One region of the Comamonas flocculans genome, then DNA from elsewhere that is predicted to be linked to it. Evidence: predicted binding sites of a transcription regulator. Region 1 holds the regulator's gene; the other holds the start of a gene.
What was found. The regulator NrdR, encoded in region 1, represses ribonucleotide reductase genes. The targets are predictions, from matches to a motif close to CACNANATNTNGTG.
Positions count from the first base shown of each region.

Region 1 (10,154 bases):
TGGCGCCCGCCCAGAAAGCTGCGTATCTGCTGGGAGCCGATGGCGCTGCCTTCACGGTGCTTGACCTCGACCACGATGCGCGGGTCTTCAAACCCGAAGCCGTCGGGCGAAGCCACGATGTCCTTGCCTCGGTCCGAGCCCTTGGGCGAGATGCGCGTCTTGTAGCCCATGGCGCGCAGCAGGCTGGCCACCAGCTCCTGCATATCTTCCCAATCGAGCGCGTTGACCTTGTCCTTGATGAACTCGAAGCCCTTGGACTGCACGTCGCGATAGATATCTTCCTGGCTGTCTTCTTCCGTCTGCGTCGGCTGCACACTCTCGTGAGGCTTGGCCGAAGGCTGCGACAAGCGGGAAAGAACCTCTTGCCCCACTTGAGGTGGCAGCAGGAAGAGCGTGGAGATGGCACCGAGGCTGTTGCGTGCAGCTACCGAGAGCGCATCGCGCGGCACGCTGCCGAGCCAGCGGACGCTGCGCTCGTTCGGAAATTCGGCCAAGTGCGCAGGGCGATAGGCGTAAGCACCGGTGATGCTGCCTAGAAGGTAGACGCGGCTGTCCGGGTCGTAGCTCACGACGTGGTCGCTCACCGCGATCTCGTGCACGAAACGGTAGGTCTGCCCGGCAGCAGACGCTCTCTGTCCGGGTTTGAGCTCCGGCATGGCCTGTTCCACTGCCAGGGCGAAATCGGCGCGCGTGGCATAGCGCGACAAGTCGCCCAGCGCGCTCCAGCCTATGGCCACGAGCGACTGCGTGCGAAAGTCTTCGATCAGGCTTGCGCCTTCGCCGGCGCGCACCATCCATACGGGGCGAGAGGTATGTTCGGAAGTCATGCTTGCAGAGTCGATGGGGACGAATTCAGGAATTCGTGCAGCGCCGCCGCCGTTTCCACTGGCGCCTCGGTCATCTGATGGTGCCCGACCGGCAGGTGGTGCACCTGCACGGACTTGCCTGCCGCCCGTGCGGCCGCGATGAGCGGCAGGGCGGCGCGCGGCGGCGTCATCTGGTCGAGCCGTCCCAGCAGAAACAGCACGGGGCAGGTGAGGGCGGCCATGGCGGCCGGGCCTCCGGCGTACTGGTCGCAGGCCACGAAGCCGCGGTGAAAGACGTTGACGGCCGTATTGCTGCGCAGCACCTTGCGCCCCAGCGCCATGCTGGCGCCATAGACCCAGAAGCCGGCGCCGCTGGGCGAGGCGAGCGTGCTGCGCGAGAAGACGTTGATCATCTTCAGCGCCTTCTCGGGCTCGCTTTGCGAGGCCTCGATCAAGGCGGGCGAGACGGTCATCGGCGCGGCGGTGCCGATCAGCGCGAGGTGGCTCACGCGCTCCTTGAGAACCGCCGCGGCTTCCATCGCGATCAGCGAACCCCAGCTGTGGCCGACGAGCGCGGCCTGGCTGCAGCCGACGGCATCGAGCAGCGCGGCGATGGTGCCCGCCGCCTGCTCCACGCTCGCGGGGGCTTCGCCGGCACTGCGCGCGTGCCCGGGCAGGTCGATCGCAAGCACGTTGAAGCCGTGGTTGGCTAGGTAGCGCGCCTGCCAGAGCCAGACGCTGTGGTCGCACAGCACGCCGTGGATCAGGATGGCGGTGGGCCGGGCCGGGTTGAATGCCTTGTCGCCGGTATAGGCATAGAGCGCAGCGCCCTGCACTTGGTAGATCATCACGCACCTGCCTTTTCGCCGGATTTTTCCGCTGCTTTCAGAGCGCGCTTCAGGTCGTCGATCAGGTCATCCGGGTCTTCCAGTCCGATCGACAGCCGTATCGTGCCCTGCGTGATGCCGCCCGCGAGCAGCGCCTCGTCCGTCATGCGGAAATGCGTGGTGCTGGCCGGGTGGATGACCAGCGAGCGGCAGTCGCCGACGTTGGCCAGGTGGCTGAAGATCTTCAGCGTCTCGATGAACTTCTTGCCCTGCGCGCGGCTGCCTTTCAGGTCGAAGCTGAACACCGCGCCCGCGCCGCGCGGCAGCAGCTTTTGCGCCAGCCGGTGGCTGGGGTGGCTCTCCAGCATGGGGTGGCCCACGCGCGCGACGAAGGGGTGGCTGGCGAGGAACTGAACCACCTTCTCGGTGTTGCGCACGTGGCGGTCCATGCGCGCGCCCAGGGTTTCCACGCCCTGCAGGATCAGCCAGGCGCTGTGCGGGCTCATGCAGGCGCCAAAGTCGCGCAGGCCTTCACGGCGCGCGCGCAGCAGAAAGCCGCCGACGCTCGATTCCTGCGCGAACACCATGTCGTGAAAACCGTCGTAGGGCGCGCTGAGCTCCGGAAAACGCCCCGAGGCGTCCCAGTCGAAGCCGCCGCCATCGACCAGCACACCGCCCATCACCGTGCCGTGGCCCGAAAGGAACTTGGTGGCCGCGTGGTAGACCAGATCGGCGCCGTGCTCCAGGGGCCGCATCAGATAGGGCGTGGTGAAGGTCGAATCCACCAGCAGCGGCACGCCCGCCTCGTGCGCGATCTGCGCCACCGCCGGGATGTCCAGCACCTCCAGCCCCGGGTTGCCCAGGGTCTCGCCCAGCAGCAATTTGGTGTTGGGGCGGATCGCCGCGCGCCAGGCGTCGATGTCGGTCGGTTTGACGAAGGTGGTTTCTATGCCGAAGCGTCTGAGCGTGTAGTTCAGCAGGTTCTGCGAGCCGCCGTACAGCGCCGTGCTGGCGACGATGTGGCTGCCCGCACCCATCAGCGTGACGATGGCCAGGTGCAGCGCCGCCATGCCGCTGGCCGTGGCGATGGCGCCGGCGCCGCCTTCCAGCGCCGCGATGCGCTGCTCCAGCACGTCGGTGGTGGGGTTGGAGAGGCGCGAATAGACGTGCCCCGGCTGCTCCATGTTGAACAGCGCGGCGGCGTGCTCGCTCGACTCGAAGACGAAGGAGGTGCTGAGGTAGATGGGCGTGGCGCGCGCGCCGGTCGCGGGGTCGGGCCGGGCGCCTGCGTGCACGGCCAGCGTGTCAAAGCCGGGGTCGGCGTAGCCGGGCATGGATGTCTCCGTGTTCATGCATGAAGCGATGCATTGTGGGCTATATTTGCCGGTGCCCACCGCATCGATCACCAGCCATGAAAGTTCGCGACATCCTGCGCCTGAAGGGCGGCACGCTCTACACCATCACGCCCGAAGACAGCCTGGCGGACGCGGCGCGCATCATGTCCGAGAACGATATCGGCTCGCTGGTGGTGATGGCGCACGAGCGCGTGGTCGGCATCCTCACCTTCCGCGAGGTGATCGACGCCGCGGTGAAGAACGGCGGCAAGTTCGACGGCCTGTCGGTCTATCGCAGCATGGACCCCGGGCCGCTCATCTGCACGCTGGAGACCGAGCTCGACGAGGTGCGCCGCATGATGCTGGGGCGCCACGCGCGCTACCTGCCGGTGATCGACAACCGCCAGCTCATGGGCGTGATCAGCTTCTACGACGTGGCCAAGACCGTGGTGGACAGCCAGAACCTCGAGAACAAGCTGCTCAAGGCCTATATCCGCGATTGGCCCGAAGACCAGGCCTCCTCCGAAGCGCAAGGGTGAAATCCGACCCTAGCGCCCGTCCAGCAAGCGCTGGCAGCTACCAAACCAGGAGTCATCCATGAGCGGCAGCACGCTGGGCAGGCTGTTTCGCGTCACCAACTTCGGTGAATCCCATGGTCCGGCCATAGGCTGCGTGATTGACGGCTGTCCGCCGGGCATGGCCCTGAGCGAGGCCGACATCCAGCACGACCTGGACCGCCGCCGCCCCGGCACCAGCCGCCACGTCACGCAGCGCAAGGAGCCCGACGCGGTGGAAATCCTCTCGGGCGTCTACGAGGGCCGCACCACCGGCACGCCGATCGCGCTCTTGATCCGCAACCAGGACCAGCGCAGCAAGGACTACGGCGAGATCGCGCAGCAGTTTCGTCCCGGCCATGCCGACTACAGCTATTGGCACAAGTACGGCCTGCGCGATCCGCGCGGGGGAGGGCGCTCGTCCGCGCGCCTGACCGCGCCCACCGTGGCGGCGGGCGCCGTGGCCAGGAAGTGGCTCAAAGAGAAGTACGGCACGCAATTTCGCGCCTGCATGACGCAGCTGGGCGAACTGCCCATCGCCTTCGAGGGCTGGGAACATGTGCAGGGCAACCCCTTCTTCGCCCCCGTGGCCGACGTGCAGCGGCTCGAGGACTACATGGACGCGCTGCGCAAGGCGCACGACTCCTGCGGCGCGCGCATCCGCGTGCAGGCCACGGGCGTGCCCGCTGGCCTGGGCGCGCCGCTGTACGACAAGCTCGACGCCGACATCGCCAAGGTGATGATGGGCCTGAACGCGGTCAAGGGCGTGGAGATCGGTGCGGGCTTTGCCAGCGTCGCGCAGCGCGGCAGCGTGCATGGCGACGCCATCACGCCGGCGGGCTTTGCGAGCAACCACGCGGGCGGGGTGCTGGGCGGCATCAGCAGCGGGCAGGACATCGAGGTGAGCATTGCCATCAAGCCCACCAGTTCCATCCTCACGCCGCGCCCGTCCATCGACATCCATGGCGCGCCGGTGCAGGTCGTCACCAAGGGGCGGCATGATCCCTGCGTGGGCATACGCGCCGCGCCCATCGCCGAGGCTTTGCTCGCCCTGGTGCTGATGGACCACGCGCTGCTGCAGCGCGCCCAGTGCGCCGACGTGGTGCAGGTGCCCCCGCCGGTGGCGGCAAATTATCAGTAAAAAGTGGCGTAAACGCTTGCCAGGCAAGCGCTGGCAGCTATGGTTTCAGCACCGGAGCGCTATTCGGCGACCTTGTCCACCAGCGCCTTGAATTCGTCGATGTGTTCAAAGCTGCGGTACACGCTGGCGTAGCGCACGTAGGCGACCTTGTCCATCCGCTGCAGCTCGTGCATCGCCATCTCGCCCAGGCGGTTGGACAGGATCTCGCGCTCACCCAGCTGCAGCAGGCGTTCTTCAATGCGCTCTATCGCCGCATCCACCTGCTCGGTGCCCACCGGGCGCTTACGCAGCGCAATGCGAAACGACCCTTCGAGCTTCTCGCGCCGGTATTCCACGCGCCGACCGTCCTTCTTGACGATGGCCGGGAAGTTCACCTCGGGCCGCTCGTAGGTGGTAAAGCGCTTGTCGCAGGCGCTGCAGCGGCGCCTGCGGCGCACGTATTCGCCGCCTTCGGACTCGCGGGTCTCCACGACCTGCGTGTCCGGATGGCTGCAGAACGGACATTTCATGGCTGTCCGGGCGGCGTGCGCGGCTCAGCGATAGACCGGAAAGCGCGCGGTCAGCTCGCCCACCCTGGCGCGCACCTGGGCCAGGTTGGCCTCGTCGTGCGGCTTGTCCAGCACGTCGGCCATCAGCTGGGCCGTCAGGCGCGTTTCCTCTTCCTTGAAGCCGCGCGTGGTGATGGCCGGCGTGCCCACGCGCACGCCGCTGGTCACGAAGGGCTTTTCCGGGTCGTTCGGGATCGCGTTCTTGTTGATGGTGATGTGCGCCTGGCCCAGCGCCGCCTCGGCGGCCTTGCCGGTAATGCCCTTGGAGCGCAGGTCCACCAGCATCACGTGGCTTTCGGTGCGGCCGCTGACGATGCGCAGACCGCGCTCGGTCAGGGTCTGGGCGAACACCTGGGCGTTCTTGGCCACCTGCTTGCCGTAGGCCTTGAACTCGGGCGCAAGCGCTTCCTTGAAGGCCACGGCCTTGGCGGCGATCACGTGCTCCAGCGGCCCGCCCTGCAGGCCGGGGAAGATGGCGGAGTTGATCGCCTTCTCGTGCTCGGCCTTCATCAGCACGAAGCCGCCGCGCGGCCCGCGCAGGCTCTTGTGCGTGGTGGAGGTCACCACGTCGGCAAACGGCACCGGGTTGGGGTACTCGCCCGCCACCACCAGACCCGCGTAGTGCGCGATATCCACCCAGAAGATCGCGCCCACTTCCCTGGCCACGCGTGCCATGCGCTCGAAATCGATGCGCAGCGCATAGGCCGAGGCGCCGCCGATGATGATGCGCGGCTTGTGCTCGCGCGCCTTGGCTTCAAAGGCCTCGTAGTCGATCTCTTCCCTGGCGTCGAGGCCGTAGGAAACCACGTTGAACCATTTGCCCGACATGTTCAGATGCATGCCGTGCGTGAGGTGCCCGCCTTCGGCCAGGCTCATGCCCAGCAGCGTGTCGCCCGGCTTGGCAAAGGCCATCAGCACGGCCTGGTTGGCCTGGGAGCCGGAATTGGCCTGCACGTTGGCCGCCTCGGCGCCGAAGAGCTGCTTGACGCGGTCGATCGCCAGCTGCTCGATCACGTCCACGTTCTCGCAGCCGCCGTAATAGCGCTTGCCGGGGTAGCCTTCGGCGTACTTGTTGGTCAGCTGCGAGCCCTGCGCCGCCATCACGGCGGGTGAGGCGTAGTTTTCGCTGGCGATGAGCTCGATGTGCTCTTCCTGGCGGCGGTTTTCCGCCTGGATGGCAGCCCACACTTCGGGATCGGTCTGTTCTACGAGGATGTTGCGTTGGTACATGGCAGAGGTTGCGGAGTCTTCCCTTGGCGTGCAAGGGCTGCCCAGGCGAACGACAAAACGCGCGACGGCTTGTGCCCGTGCGGTACGCTTCCCCGTGGTATGCGCCGGTTGCGCCGGCGCTCCACGTCAGCCAGCTGCCCCATGGCGGGCAATGCCAGACCTATCGCCAGTTGCGTACCGCGCGAGTGTAGCCTGCGAGGCCGGCGCCGCAGCACCTGCCGCGTGCCCGGCGGGCTTCAGTAGCCGCCTGCCAGTAGCGCCACCTTTTCGCCCGGCTGGCGCGTCAGCGCGCCGGGCCCCGACGGGGCAGCGGGAGCGGGGGCGTGCGCGGCGACCAGCGGCGCGCGGGCGGCGCCCTGGGCCACCTGGCGCAGGCGCTGGTGCTCGGCCAGCACCTTGCCGGCGTAGCCGCCGTCGTCGGGCAGGTTGGCCGCGCCGACATAAAAGCGCAGGCCGCCCTCCAGGGAGCCGGCGCGCTGTATGCATTCCTGCAGCACCTTCACGCCCACGCGCAGGTTGGCCACGGGATCGAAGGCGGCAAAGCGTCCGCCGAAGTCTTCATATTTGTCGGTATGCACGCGCGTCATCACCTGCATCAGGCCCTGGGCGCCAACGGCGCTCTGCGCGAAGGGGTTGAAGCCCGATTCCACCGCCATCACCGCCAGGATCAGCGTCGGTTCGAGCCGCGTGCGGGCGCCCACGGCATAGGCTTCCCCGACCAGCACGGCGAGCGGCTCGGGGGCCACGCGGTATTTCTTGCTCAACCAGTAGGTCACGGCGGCCTGCTCGCGCGGCAGGTCCTTGGGGTTGCCGGCGGTGGCGCGCTCGCTGGCGACGGCTTCAAGGGCAAAACCGTTGATCTCCACCTGGCGCTCCTGCAGCCAGCCCATGAGCTGGTCGGCGCCCATCTGGCGCAGGTCGGGGCGGGCGCTCAGGGTGATGGCGGCAAACGCCACCGCCAGCCCCAGCAGCGCAAGGCCGCTGTGGGTCACTTCAAAGAATCCGGCAGCAATGTCGCCGACGAAAGTACGAATACCAGAGACGGCACGCAAGCCTGCCTTCTTCATGGGGAGTCCTTTTGCATTGATGCCGGCCTGCTTTGCGTCCGAAGCACAGGCGACATCTTCAAGGGCCGGAACCGGTTCCGGCGTTCCGCCACCACCCTTGGTACAAGAGAGACCGGCCCGTTCGGAGGGGACCGGCATGGTGCATGGCACTGTGAGACGTATAAGGGTTTGTACGGACCCCTTGTGAAATTGAGGCGGATTCTAGGGAGCTTCCATATACGCGGTCAATAATAAAGAATAGTCTTTTAGAACAAAAACATTATTAGCGGCATCCCGTTGGTTGGATCGAAAGCGCCGAAACCAAGGGTTTGCCCCGTACGGCGCGGCTTGGCGAGTCGGCTGCCGTCCAGTGGTTTCGAGTTGCAACGATGCGTGACACGGCAGGTGCAAAGCTGCTAAGGTGCGCTCCGTCTGCAGCAAGCAGACGAGGCTTGCCAGCCTTGCAAGGCCGGTCGATTCGTCATCGATCGCCCCGTGCCCGGCAAGGCGGGCAGCACCATGGGAGGCAATCGTTTGCCTCCGGCGCGTCGGACAGCAATCTCCGCAGCGCCAGGGACGGATCAGGCGGGTATGCCGATCCTCCAGCCCGGTGCCGGGGTTCCCCCGCCACCGGGCTTCTCTTTGTGGGGCCGCGCGGGCGCGGCCCACAGGCTTGTGGCGGCGCCAGCGGCAAGCGCGGCAAACCAAGCCACAATAGCCGTCTTGCCCGCGCGTTTCTTGCCCTGATGACGCCGGGCGCGCGATACCCGCCCTACCGATCTATCCTCGCATCACCCATGTTTCCCTTTTCTTCCCCCAGCCCTGCGCCTGAACCCGATGCCGCTGCTCCCGCGGACAAGAGCGCCCACGTGCATCCGCTGGATGCGCTGACCGGCGGCGCGTTCTCCGCGACCACCTCGGGCGAGCGTTCCGCCCGCATCCGCGACTGGCTGGCCACCGACCCCGACAGCGCCCAGATGCAGGAAGTGTTCAAGGAGCTGAGCGCGCGCGACAAGGGCGCGGCCAAGGCGATACGCGAGCGCCTGGAGGAGCAGCGCCGCGCCGTGGCCCAGCAGGCCATGGCAGCGGAGTGGGCGGCGCGGGCCCAGGCCTTGCTCGATGCCCCCCGGCTCAATATTGCCGATGCGCTCGCCTGGCAGCGCGACGCGGCCCGTGCCGGCGCGCCGCTCTCGCGTGAGCCCTTGCAGACGCTCAAGACCCGGCTGGCCGAACGCGTCAAGGCGGTGGAAGACCTGCAGCACCGCGTGCAGGTGCAGCGCGAGGCCGCGGTGCTGATGGCGCAGCGCATCGAGGTGCTTTCCACCAAGCCCTGGCGCGAGGCCGAGGCCGCCCACGCGGCGCTGGCCGAGGATGTCGTGCGCTGGCGCAGCCAGGCACGGGAGATCGTGCAAGACCCCGTCTGGCCCGGTGTGGACCTGCGCTTTGCGCCCCAGCTCGAGTCGGCGCAGACCCAGCTCGGCCTGGTCTGGGACGCGTTTGGCGCCGCGCTCACCCAGGCGGCCGCGGCCAGCGAGGACTCCAAGGCCCCGCTGCCGCAGGTGCCCGTCTGGGCCGAAGAACTGCGCGCCGCCCGCGGTGAAGCAAGCAGCCCCGCGGCCGAGCCCGCGCGCGCCGCGCCCAACCCCGAGCGCATCGCCCAGGCCGTGCAGGCCGTCACCGAGGCGTTGACGCGATTGGAGGGCGCCACCGCCCAAGGCCGTGGCAAGGCCAGCGTCGGCGCGGCCCAGCAATTGCGCGCCGCCTGGAAGGCGCATGGCCGCTTCCTCGATGCGGCGCTGGAGGCGCGCGTGCATGCCGCACTGACCGCGGCCGGCGAGCTCGAAGGCTGGCAGCGCTGGAGCGCCGATCAGATCCGCGAAGAACTGGTGGCCAAGGCCCAGGGGCTGCTGCAGCGCCCCGAAGGCCAGGCGCTGGGCGGGCGCCGGCTGCAGGAGCAGCTGCGCCAGCTGCGCGAGCAATGGAAGCAGGCCGACCAGGGCGCGCTGGCCAACCATGCGCTGTGGAAGAAGTTCGACGAAGCCTGCAATGCCGCGCACAAGCAGGTCGAAGAGTGGCTGGAAAAATCACGCGCCCAGGCGCAGGAGCACAAGGCCCAGCGCCTGGCGCTGATCGACGAGCTCAAGGCCTGGAGCGCGGAGCACGCCGGCTCCAGCGACTGGAAGACGCAGATCCGCGCGTTGCACCAGTTCGGCGAGCGCTGGCGCAGCAGCGGTCACGTCGGCGAAAGGCTCTTTGCCGAACTGCAGCCGCTGTGGAAGCAGGCGCTGGCCGCCGCCGGCGCGCCGCTGGCCGCGGCCCAGAAGCAGAACCTGCAGGAGCGCCAGGCGCTGATCGACGAGGCGCAGGCCCTCGGCGCCGCGCCGCAGCTGCGCACCGACGCGGTCAAGGCGCTGCAGCAGCGCTGGCAGGCGCTGGCGCAGGCCGTGCCACTGGAGCGCCGCCAGGAACAAAGGCTCTGGGACGCGTTTCGCAGCCCGATCGACGCTGCTTTCGAACGCAAGAGCGCCGAGCGCGAACGCAGCGTCGCCGCGCTGTCGGCGCACGACGCCGCCGTGCTGCAGGCGTCGCGCGCGCTGGATGCCGCCAACGCCTCGGGCGATGCCGAGCAAATCCGCCAGGCGATGCAGGAGCTGCAGGTGGTGATGCA
Region 1 covers NZ_CP042344.1:3,196,681-3,206,834, forward strand. Annotated here, with positions in the region: gene FOZ74_RS15315 (restriction endonuclease) at 1-827, opposite strand, end outside; gene FOZ74_RS15320 (alpha/beta fold hydrolase) at 824-1,654, opposite strand; gene FOZ74_RS15325 (O-acetylhomoserine aminocarboxypropyltransferase) at 1,654-2,967, opposite strand; gene FOZ74_RS15330 (CBS domain-containing protein) at 3,045-3,506, shown strand; gene aroC (chorismate synthase) at 3,565-4,662, shown strand; gene nrdR (transcriptional regulator NrdR) at 4,722-5,171, opposite strand; gene glyA (serine hydroxymethyltransferase) at 5,196-6,440, opposite strand; ZMP/ZTP riboswitch at 6,473-6,624, opposite strand; gene FOZ74_RS15350 (lytic transglycosylase domain-containing protein) at 6,677-7,507, opposite strand; gene FOZ74_RS15355 (DUF349 domain-containing protein) at 8,284-10,154, shown strand, end outside.

Region 2 (10,154 bases), 360 kb from region 1:
TGCGCATCCGCCACCGCGCCATCGGCCTGAACTTCATCGACGTGTACTTTCGCACCGGGCTGTATGCCAGCGCGCTGCCGCTGGTGCCCGGCGGCGAAGGCGCCGGCGTGATCGAGGCGGTGGGCCCGGGCGTCACCCACCTGGCCGTCGGCGACCGCGCGGCCTACGCCGGGCCGCAGGGCAGCTACTGCGAAGCGCGCGTGATGCCCGCCGCCACCGTCTGCAAACTGCCCGACGCCATCGACTTCGACACCGGCGCGGCCATGATGCTCAAGGGCCTGACGGCGCAATACCTGCTCAAGAAGACGCTGCCCGTGCAAGGGCTGCAGGCGGGCGACCACGTGCTGTTCCACGCCGCCGCCGGGGGCGTGGGCCTGATTGCCTGTCAGTGGGCGCGCGCGCTGGGATTGCAGCTCATAGGCACCGCCGGCAGCGACGAAAAATGCGCTCTGGCGCTGGCCCATGGCGCAGCCCACGCCATCAACTACGCCAAGGAAGACTTCGCCGCGCGCGTGAGGGAAATCACCGGCGGGCGGGGCGTGAAGGTGGTCTACGACTCGGTCGGCAAGGACACCTGGGAAGGGTCGCTGTCCTGCCTGCGCCCCTTCGGCCTGATGGCCAGCTTCGGCAACGCCTCGGGGCCGGTGGAGCCGTTCGCACCCGGCATCCTCGGGGCCAAGGGCTCGCTGTACGTCACGCGCCAGACGCTGTTCACCCACATGGCCACGCGCGAATCCACTCAGGCCATGGCCGACGACCTGTTTGCCGTGGTAGCCAGCGGCCAGGTGAAGATCCACATTGGCCAGCGCTTTGCGCTCACCGACGTGCAGCAGGCGCACCGCGCGCTGGAGGCGCGCAAGACCACCGGCTGCACCATCCTCACCCTGCCGTGAGCCAGCCCGTCGCGGCCTGGCTGAGCGCGCTGCGCGCAGCCACCCGGCGCGGGCCGCATCCAGGCCGCATACCGCTGCGCCTGGGCGACGCGCAGATCGGATCGGTCGCAGCTGAAATTCTGAATGAAATCGGCCCCAAACGCTTGCTGGACAAGCGCTACCAGCTCTCATTTGAAGAGTCGGACGGCGCCCCTGCCTTGACCCTGCCCGCGGAGCAGGCAAGCGCCGCCCTGAACGCCCTTGCCGCCCTGCTGCGCGAGGTCGGCCGCTGCGGCCCCTGGCGCAACGAGCAGCTTGCGGTGCGCGACGCCGCCGGTCGGCAACGGGCCACGGTGGAGCGCGGCGCCGTGCGCGTGCTGGGCATTGCCACCGACGCGGTGCACCTCGTCGGCCTGACCGAAGACGCCAGCGCCGTCTGGGTGCAGCAGCGATCGCGCACCAAGCCCAGCCACCCCGGCCAATGGGACACGCTGATGGGCGGCATGGTCAGCGCGCGCGACAGCCTGCGCGACGCGCTGGCGCGCGAAACGCAGGAAGAAGCCGGCTTGCAACTCAGCGCCCTCACCCACCTGCAAGCCGGCGCCGCCGTGCTGCTGGACCAGCCCAGCGACGAAGGCGGCGCGGGCCTGGGCCATCTGCACGAACGCGTCCACTGGTGGTCGGCCCGCCTGCCGCAGGCCGTGATGCCAGTGAATCAGAACGGCGAAGTCGAGCGCTTTGCATGCTGGAGCCACGCCGAGGTGCAGGCGCGGCTGGCCGCCAGGGCGTTCACGCCGGAGGCGGCGCTGGTGTTGGGGGCGTTTTACGAAGAATGATGGCGCGTTTGACCGCAGGGGGAAATCCAACAATTGGCTTGAGCCACGCGGCAAAGCGGCGGCGGCCTGAGTGAATTGTTAGATGTCGCATCCCGGACGATCATAAGGTCGCCTGAGAAACAAATGCGGATGGGATGTGTACCACTGTTTCATGGCCTGCAGTGGCGTCAAGCTCTTGAGAGCTGACTGGGGCAGCTGGTGGTTGTACAAGGCCACGTAGCGCAGCAGCGTGCTGTCCAGATCTTCCTGGCTGTCAAAGCGATGCGTGTTCAAGACATCGGCAATGCGACCGTTGAAACGCTCGACCATGCCGTTGGTTCTGGGTGTCCTGGGCCGGGTCAGGCGGTGCTCGATGCCCAGCTGCTGACACAGCAGATCAAACTCATGCTGGCCGCTGGGCTCGCGCTCGCGGCTGGCAAACAGGCGATCGGTGAACTCCTTGCCGTTGTCGGTCAGCAGCCGGGTGATCTTGATGGGACAAGCCTTGTGCAAAGCCTTGAGGAAGGCCCGAGCATTGCTGGCGGTTTTGCTGCGCTTGATCTGCACGAACACCCAACGTGTGGCCCGCTCGATGGCCACGAACAGGTAGCGCCGGCAGCTCTCGCCAGGCATTTGCGGCAGGTACTTCACGTCCACATGCACAAAGCCCGGCTCGTAGCTCTTGAAGGCCTTGTGCGCAGGCTTGGGCTGCTGGGGTTTCAGAGCATTCAAGTTGCCCACGCCGTGGCGGCGCAGGCAGCGATCGAGCACCGAGCGAGAGACTGCGGGACACAGGAATTCACGGGTGACGGCCAGCAAATCATCCAGGGGCAGCAGCAAGGTGCGCCGCAGCTCTACGGCGATGGCCTCCTGCGCGGGCGTGAGTGTCGTTTGCAGGCGGTGGGCGCTGTGCGAGCGGTCAGTGAAGACATCGCGCCTTTTCCACTTGTAGATGGTTTGCTCGGTGACACCGTGACGCGCTGCCAGCACGGCTGCGCTCTCGCTGCTGGCGGCGATTTCAGCGCGCACCGCAGGCGTGGTGCGGGCGTTCTTGTGTAGTGCGATCATCATGTCTGAGCTCTCCCGGATGCTTGCAAACTCGCCATCAGCTCTGTCATCACGGCGCGTGCCATGAACAGCGGATAGCGATTTTCGTCTATGCAATCATCCGGGATGCGACAGTTAGACACTTCCCTCGCGCTCGATCACCAGAATTCTGGCCTCGCCAATAGGATGGGCCACATGCTCCGTGCCTGTAGCCGCATAGAACACATCGCCAGCCTCCAAGACAATGCTGTGCTCAGAGCCTGCATCTCGATACCTCATTTCGACACAACCATTGAGGACGGCGAACACCTCCTCTCCGTCATTGACGTGCCACTTATACGGCTGGTCTGTCCAATGCAAGCGCGTGGTGATACCGCCCATATTGGCGATATCCATAGCGCCCCAAGCGCGATCCGCCTTGAACGTACTGCCGCGAAATACTTTCATGGAGTGCCTATCTGGACCTGGCTGACACGATCCTCAGCGCCTTTCGTCACATAAAGCAGCGCCGTCAAAAAATTTCCGTGGAAAACACGGACCCCCTCCAATTTAAGCAGACCTGGATTTTTCCGGAAGCCACTCCTCAAAAATCCTCCTCAAACACCACCCCCTCATCATTCCTCCTCATCACCCCCACCTTGTACGCCGCAATATCCTGCTCCTGCGGTGAAGCCTGCGTCTTGCTGATGTTGAGCCACTTCTCCATGAACTTGAGCGGATTGGCCTTGGGGAATTCGTAGCGCGTGGTCTCTATGCCCAGTGTCTGGTACACATCCTTGGCGCAGTACAGCGTCCAGGCGGCCAGGCGTTCGGCGTTCATGCCGACCAGTTCGCGCCCTTCGGAGAACAGGTAGGCGATCCAGGTGAGTTCGCTGTCCACCACTTCGGCGATGAGCTGCTCGATGTCTTCGCGCTTTTGCGCGAAGGCGATCTGTCCGCGGGCGGTTTCCAGTTCGTTTTGCAGCACGGCGCGGTCGAGTTCGGCGTGGATTTCGAGCTCGTCCTGCGCAATCTTCTGGATGGCCTTGCCTATGGGCTGGAACATGCCGGTGTCACAGATGGCGAAGGTCACGGCGAACGAGGCCATGAACTGGATGCGCTCCATGCAATACAGCGCCACCACCATCATGAAGATGGCGTTGTAGGTTTCCTGGTCGTTGGGCAGTTGCTCCAGCGCATACTGGTGCGATGCCCTGAAACCGTCGGCGAAGGCTTGCACCACGCGGTTCAGGCGTGCGTGCGCCTCTTCCACGCGCAGGATTTCGTCGATGATGACCGAGGGGTCGTCGAACGAGTTGCGCACGATTTCGGAATAGGTGGCGGCGTGGATGACTTCGTTGTCGGACACCCGCTGCCAGGCGGCCCAGAGCTCGCTGCTGGTGATGAAGGGCGCGAGCACGGGCGCGATGGCGCGGCTGGCGACGCTGTCGGCCTCCCACTGCCAGGCCAGCGTCTTGATCATCATGTCGTAGGTGGAGCGGCTGGCTTTCTTGAAGTCGGCGTTGCAGCTGGAGTAGTCGAATTCGTTTTCGTCCCAGTCCAGCGACTTCTGCGTCTTGTAAAGCTCCCAGATGCGCGGGTAGTGGCGGTTGATGGTGTCGAACAGGCCCTGCTTTTCGCCGAGAAAGAGCAGCGGCTTGTCGTAGTCGGTCTTGCCGTAGTTGAAGACGTTGGCGGTCATGGTGTGTTTTCCTTGCTTCAGAGCGTGCAAGAGCCGTTGCATTCGGGGTCGGCGTCGAGCACGCTGACGGTGGCGGCGGCGTCGCTGTCGGTGCTGCCGGCCCCCTCCTTCTTGTCGGCGGCGGCCATGGCGCTGCCGACCATGCGGTCGACGAGTTCCTTGCGTTCGGCCTCGGCCTCGTTCAGGGGCTTGAAGCCGGCCGAGGTCTTCTGGTTCATGTAGTACTTGCTCTTGAGGCCCATCTTGATGCGGTAGAGGTAGTCGCGGATCATCTCGCTGGAGCCGATGAAGGCGTCACCGATGACCTTGCGGTAGAAGTCCGCCGAGATGCCCTGGTCGGTCCATTTCTGGATGATGGCGTAGGCCTCGGTCATGTCCCTGGCGGGGATGTTCCAGGCCGATTCGTACCATTCGGCCAGCTCTTCGCCCTCGGGCGCGGCCCAGTAGTTCACGCGCTGGTTGTCGGTCTTGATCATGGTCAGCTCGCGGATCGGGTACACGCCATTGGTCGTGCCCGAGGCATTGGCCGAGGTCTCCGTGGGCATGTGCGCGGCCAGCACCGAATTGCGGATGCCTCCGTTGGCCACCACCTCCAGGCGCAGCGCGTCCCAGTCGTAGTGGTTGGTGAAGTCGGCAATCTGGTCGACGTTGCGGTTGTAGGTATCCAGCGGCATCCAGCCTTCGGGCCAGCGGGTCTTGTGCATCCAGGGGGCGTTGCCCAGTTCCTTGCCCAGGCGCAGGCTGGCGCGCACCAGGTGGTAGAAGTGGCGTTCGGCCGCCAGGTGGATGAACTGCTTGCCTTCAGCGGTGGTGTAGCGCTTGTGCTCGCGCGCCATCAGGTGCGCCAGGCCCAGAATGCCCACGCCGGCGTTCAGGCGCGCCTTGGAGGTGTAGCCGATGTGCGGCAGCTCGTATTCGGCCAGGTGGATGCACTTGTCGATCATCAGGAGCGCGTAGTAGGCGACTTCCTCGTACTGCGCGTCGCTTTCGATGTTGTCCACGCAGATGCCCGCCAGGTTGCAGGTGGCCACCTCGGGCGAAGAGCGCTGCAGGATCTTCTGGACGGTGACGCCGTTCACCTCGTCACCCTCCCGCAGTTCCAGCGGATAGACCATGCCGCGGCCGGTTCGCACGGCGTGCGCGCCACTCAGGCGGTGCGTGCCGCCCTCTTCATCCTCGAACTCGACGAAGGACACGTCCGCGTCCTGGTAGATCTCGGTGATGTGGTTGTAGGCGCCGGTGGGCAGGTCGATCTCGGAGCACAGGTTGGAGCTGTAGATGGTCTCCTTGAACGGCGTGTGCCGGTTCATCTCGTGGATGTTGTGCTCGTAGATGCGCCCGGTTTCGTTCCATTCGTTGCAGGCGGTGATGAGCAGCTCGCGCGCATTGACGAAGCGCTTGGGGAAGAGCGGGTTCTTCTCGTACTTCTGGTAGAGCTGCTCGAAGCGTTCTTCGTCGTTGCTGTAGAGCGCCTCGTACAGATCGGGCGCGGTGAAGCTGTTGAACAGGAAGATGTCCTCGTTGCGCGCCACCTTGCGCGCGAACAGGCGGTTGCTGCCCCACGAGTAATCCATGCCGCGGATCTTCTTGTCCTCGGTGGACATGGGGTTCTTCAGGCGCAGCAGGGTTTCGATCTCGGGGTCGTAGATCGAGAAATAGCTGGTGCAGGCGCCGCCGCGGCCGTTTTGCAGGCTGGACTTGACCTCGGACACCACCGCGCGCAGGTAGGGGAGCTTGCCCTGGTGGCGGATCACGCCGCCGCGCACCGGGTCGTTGACCGAGCGCAGGTTCATGTGCGAGCCGATGCCCGCGCTCATGTAGGTCATGGTGTAGGCGATGTGATTGCCCACGGCAATAGAGCGCGCCGAATCGGCCGTGGTGTAGAGGCAGCAGCTGGCGTAGCCACGCAGGGGGGTGCCCAGGTTGATGTGGTTGGGCGTGGGCGCGTTGATGCGGTTCATCGACAGGTGCTCGTAAAAACGCGCCACGTCATGCATGCGCCGCTCGCGCGGTTGGTCCACTGCCAGCGCCATGGCCATGCGCATGTAGATGAACTGCGAGGTCTCGTAGATGCGGTTCTTCACCCGGTCGGCGATCGCGTACTTCGACAGGTGGGTGTGCAACTGGTAGTGCGCGTAGCTGTAGTCGCGGTCGTGGTCGATGAGCTTCTCGACCTCGGCGTATTCCTCGTCGGAATAGTCCAGCACCTCCATGTAGCCCAGCTTTTGCAGGCGCCGGTGCAGTTGCAGCACCGTGGGCATGAAGACGCCGTGCACCTCCTTGTGCATCAGCGCGGCGTACAGGCGCCCGGCCATGCGGTTGTACAGCCACGAGTCGGACTGCAGGCAGTTCTTGATGAGCTGCTGCTGCAGCATGGTGGTCGTCACCTGCTCGGGCATGTCCGTGACCGTCTCCAGCACCACCGAGGACCAGTCCATATCCGGCCCCAGGGCCTTGGCGGCCCATTCGCCCCAGCCGTTGAGCTTGGACGGGGTGAATGGCTCTACGCGGCCATCGCGCTTGGTGACGGATTCGATCATGGCGGCTTGCTCTCCTGTGGTGTGTGGCAGTTCATAAAACACTACGTATAGTAGTTTTGTAAGCAGCCTAACACAACATCTAGTGGGGAAAAGAGAGCCGCCACGTTGCCGCGGGGCGCGGCAAAACCGGCGCTGACGCGCGCCTTCGCTGGCTTTGGCCAATTTGCAACAAAGGGTGCCGCCAGTGGCCAAAGGTGGGTCGGAGCCCTCCGGCACGTGGGTGCGCCGGGCCGCGGCTCAGGCTTCAGACCTTGGGCAGTCCGCCTTCATGTCCCACGGCGCGCTCGCGCCCCGAAGGCAGGGCGCCGGCCTGCTCCAGGATGGGGTAGGCGGTGGCGCTGATGAGCGAGTTGATGCGCCGCAGGTCCGACAGCAGGTCGATGTGCAGCGAGCTCGTTTCCATGCTCTGCGTCGCGCGCTCGGCCAGGCGCGCCAGGTGGTTGGCCGCGTAGGTGCGCTCCAGCGCGCGAAAGTGCCCCTTTTCTTCCAGCAGGCGCTGGGCGTCGCGCACCGTGCCGTCCAGGAACACCCCCATGCTCAGGCGCAGGTTGTTTACCAGGCGGGCATGCAGGTCCGAGATCTCGGCCATGCCGGCTTCGGAAAACTCCACCCCCTTGCTGATCTTCTTTTCTTCCACGTCCTGCACGATGCGCTCGATGATGTCGCCGATCTGCTCCATGTTGATCGTGAAGCTGATGATGTCGGCCCAGCGCCGGCTCTCCTTCTCGCCCAGGTCGTCGCGCGGGATCTTGGTCAGGTAGTACTTGATCGCGGAATACAGGCTGTCCACCTCGTCGTCCATCTCGCGCAGCCGCATGGCCAGCGACTCGTCGTTGCGGCGTATCACCTCCATCACACCGGTCAGCATGTTTTCCACCACGTCGGCCTGCGTCAGCGCCTCGCGCACCGCCAGGCTCATGGCCAGCGACGGCGTGGACAGCGCCGAGGGGTCCAGGTGGTGCGGCCGCTGGCCCGGCAGCCGCGCCGGCTTGGGCAGCAGGCGCGCAATCAGCCGCGCCACCCATTGGGTAAGCCCGATGAAGCCCACGCTGATGATCACGTTGTAGGCCAGGTGAAACAGCACCACGCCATGCCCCACGCCCGGCATGTGCGGCTGCACAAGGCGCAGCCACAGGCCGACGAAGGGCGCCATCACCGCCACGCCCAGCAGCTTGAACAGCAGGTTGCCCACGGTCACCTGCTTCACTTCGGTGTCCGCACCCGCCAGCGTCAGCACCGCGGCCAGGCCGTTGCCGACATTGGCGCCGAGCACCAGGCCCAGCGCCATGTCCACCGGCACCACCTGCGACGCGGCCATGGCCGCGATCAGCAGCACCACCGCCAGACTGGAGTAGGAAATGATGGCCAGCACCGCACCGATGAGAATCTCGGCCAGCAGGTCCTTGCCCAGGGCTTCCAGCACCACGGCGGTGACGGGCGAGGCGAGCATGGGGTCGCTGGCCTGCACGATGCGCTCCAGCGCCAGCAGCATCAGCCCCAGCCCGATGAAGATGCGCCCCACCCGCCCGGCGGTGCTGGCCTGGCGCGTGATGAACAGCACCACGCCCACGAAGATGAACATCGGCGACAGCCAGGACAGGTCGAACGACAGCAGCACCGCCATCAGCGCCGTGCCTATGTCCGCCCCGCGCATCACCGCCAGCGCGGCCGGCAGCGAGATCAGCCCCTGCCCGACGAAAGAGGCCGTCATCAGGGCCGTGGCGGTGCTGGACTGCACCAGCGCCGTCACCCCTATGCCCGACAGCGCCGCGGTAAAGCGGTTGCCCAGGCTGCGCGCCAGCCAGGCACGCAAATTGGCGCCGAACACCCTCAGCACCCCGGTGCGTACCAGGTGCATGCCCCACACCAGCAGGGCGATCGCGGCCAGCAGATTCAGAAGGTGCTTCATGGATACTAGCGCAGCACGGGGCAATCCCTCGTTGCCCGTGCGTGCAAGCGCACAGCATACCCGCAGCCATCGGCGCGGCGCCTACACTCGCCCGCGGCATGACACACGCGCAACACGGACCCGCCCTGGGCATTGCCTCGCGGGGCGGCAAGATCACCTGGACGCTGATCGATGACCACAGCGGCAGGCCGGCGCTGCTGGGCCAGGGGCAATGCGCCCGCCTGGAGGAACTGCGCGCGCTGCACGACGCGCAGGGCGCACCCCTGCCGTCGCCCCGCGTGGTCGGCGCAGGCTGCTCCAGCATGAACCCGGCGCTGGCCACGCTGTTTTCCGCCGCCCGCACCCAGGCGGTGGACCCGGCGCTGGCCCACCTGCTGGCGCCGCTGGCCTATGAAACGCCACCGGCCGGCCCTTATCTGGCACTGGTGGCCACGGCCAGGCACACCGTGCTCGCGCGGGTGGACGACCCCGCGCACTGCAGCGTCCTCACCCATGCGCTGGACCTGTCCGCCGGCGCGGTCTTCGATGCCCTGGCCTTGGCGCTGGGCATGGAAGCGCCGGGTGGGCCGACGATCGAGCGTCTCGCGGACTTCGGCAACGCCGGTGCCGTGGAACTGCCCGAGGCGGACCAGACCAAGGCGCAAACCGGTTTTGTCTTTGCCCCCCTGCGCGCCGCCGCCCTGGCGCGCGTGCGGGAACTGGAAGGCAGCCCCTGTGAACAGCCTCGCGCCGACCTGGCCGCCGCAGTGCAGGCTGCGGTGGTGCGCCAACTGCTGGCGCCCACGCTTGAAGCCCTGCGGCGCAGCGGCCTGAGCCAGGTGGCGCTGAGCGGCGGCGTCACGCGCAACCGGGCCTTGCGCCAGACGCTGCAAGCCCATTGCCGCTTGATCGTCCCGGCGCGCCAACCGTCGGCCAGCGCACGCATTGCGCTGGCGGCGCTGCTGGGCTACGGCCACTTGGCTTGACGCCCGCGACCCCAAGCCGCAGACCGCCCATCGGGTTTTGAAACCGGCCATTCACGCCGCCTGGAGGGCCGCGCCTTTCCGCCTTCTTCCAAGGTCAATACGCCATTCGTTACCATGGCCGCGCCCAGAAACGTTTTCCAGAGGGGGAAAGCGTCTCGCCTTGGGCTTGGGCTTGGGCTTCAGGCTGAAGCCAGCGGCGTGGGCACGCAAGCATCAAAGGAAGAGCCATGCAAAAAAGATATTTTCAGATACCGGCCTTGATCATCGCGACCGCCGCCTTGGCGGCATGTGGTGGCGGTTCCAGCAGTTCCGACCCCGGCCCGGC
Region 2 covers NZ_CP042344.1:219,904-230,057, forward strand. Annotated here, with positions in the region: gene FOZ74_RS01030 (quinone oxidoreductase family protein) at 1-893, shown strand, start outside; gene FOZ74_RS01035 (NUDIX hydrolase) at 890-1,708, shown strand; gene FOZ74_RS01040 (IS481 family transposase) at 1,787-2,758, opposite strand; gene FOZ74_RS01045 (cupin domain-containing protein) at 2,870-3,181, opposite strand; gene FOZ74_RS01050 (ribonucleotide-diphosphate reductase subunit beta) at 3,318-4,415, opposite strand; gene FOZ74_RS01055 (ribonucleoside-diphosphate reductase subunit alpha) at 4,433-6,955, opposite strand; gene FOZ74_RS01060 (Na/Pi cotransporter family protein) at 7,200-8,864, opposite strand; gene FOZ74_RS01065 (Kae1-like domain-containing protein) at 8,963-9,829, shown strand; gene FOZ74_RS16005 (hypothetical protein) at 10,057-10,154, shown strand, end outside.
Region 2: the regulator NrdR is predicted to act here: its motif matches at 7,027-7,040, upstream of FOZ74_RS01055 (ribonucleoside-diphosphate reductase subunit alpha).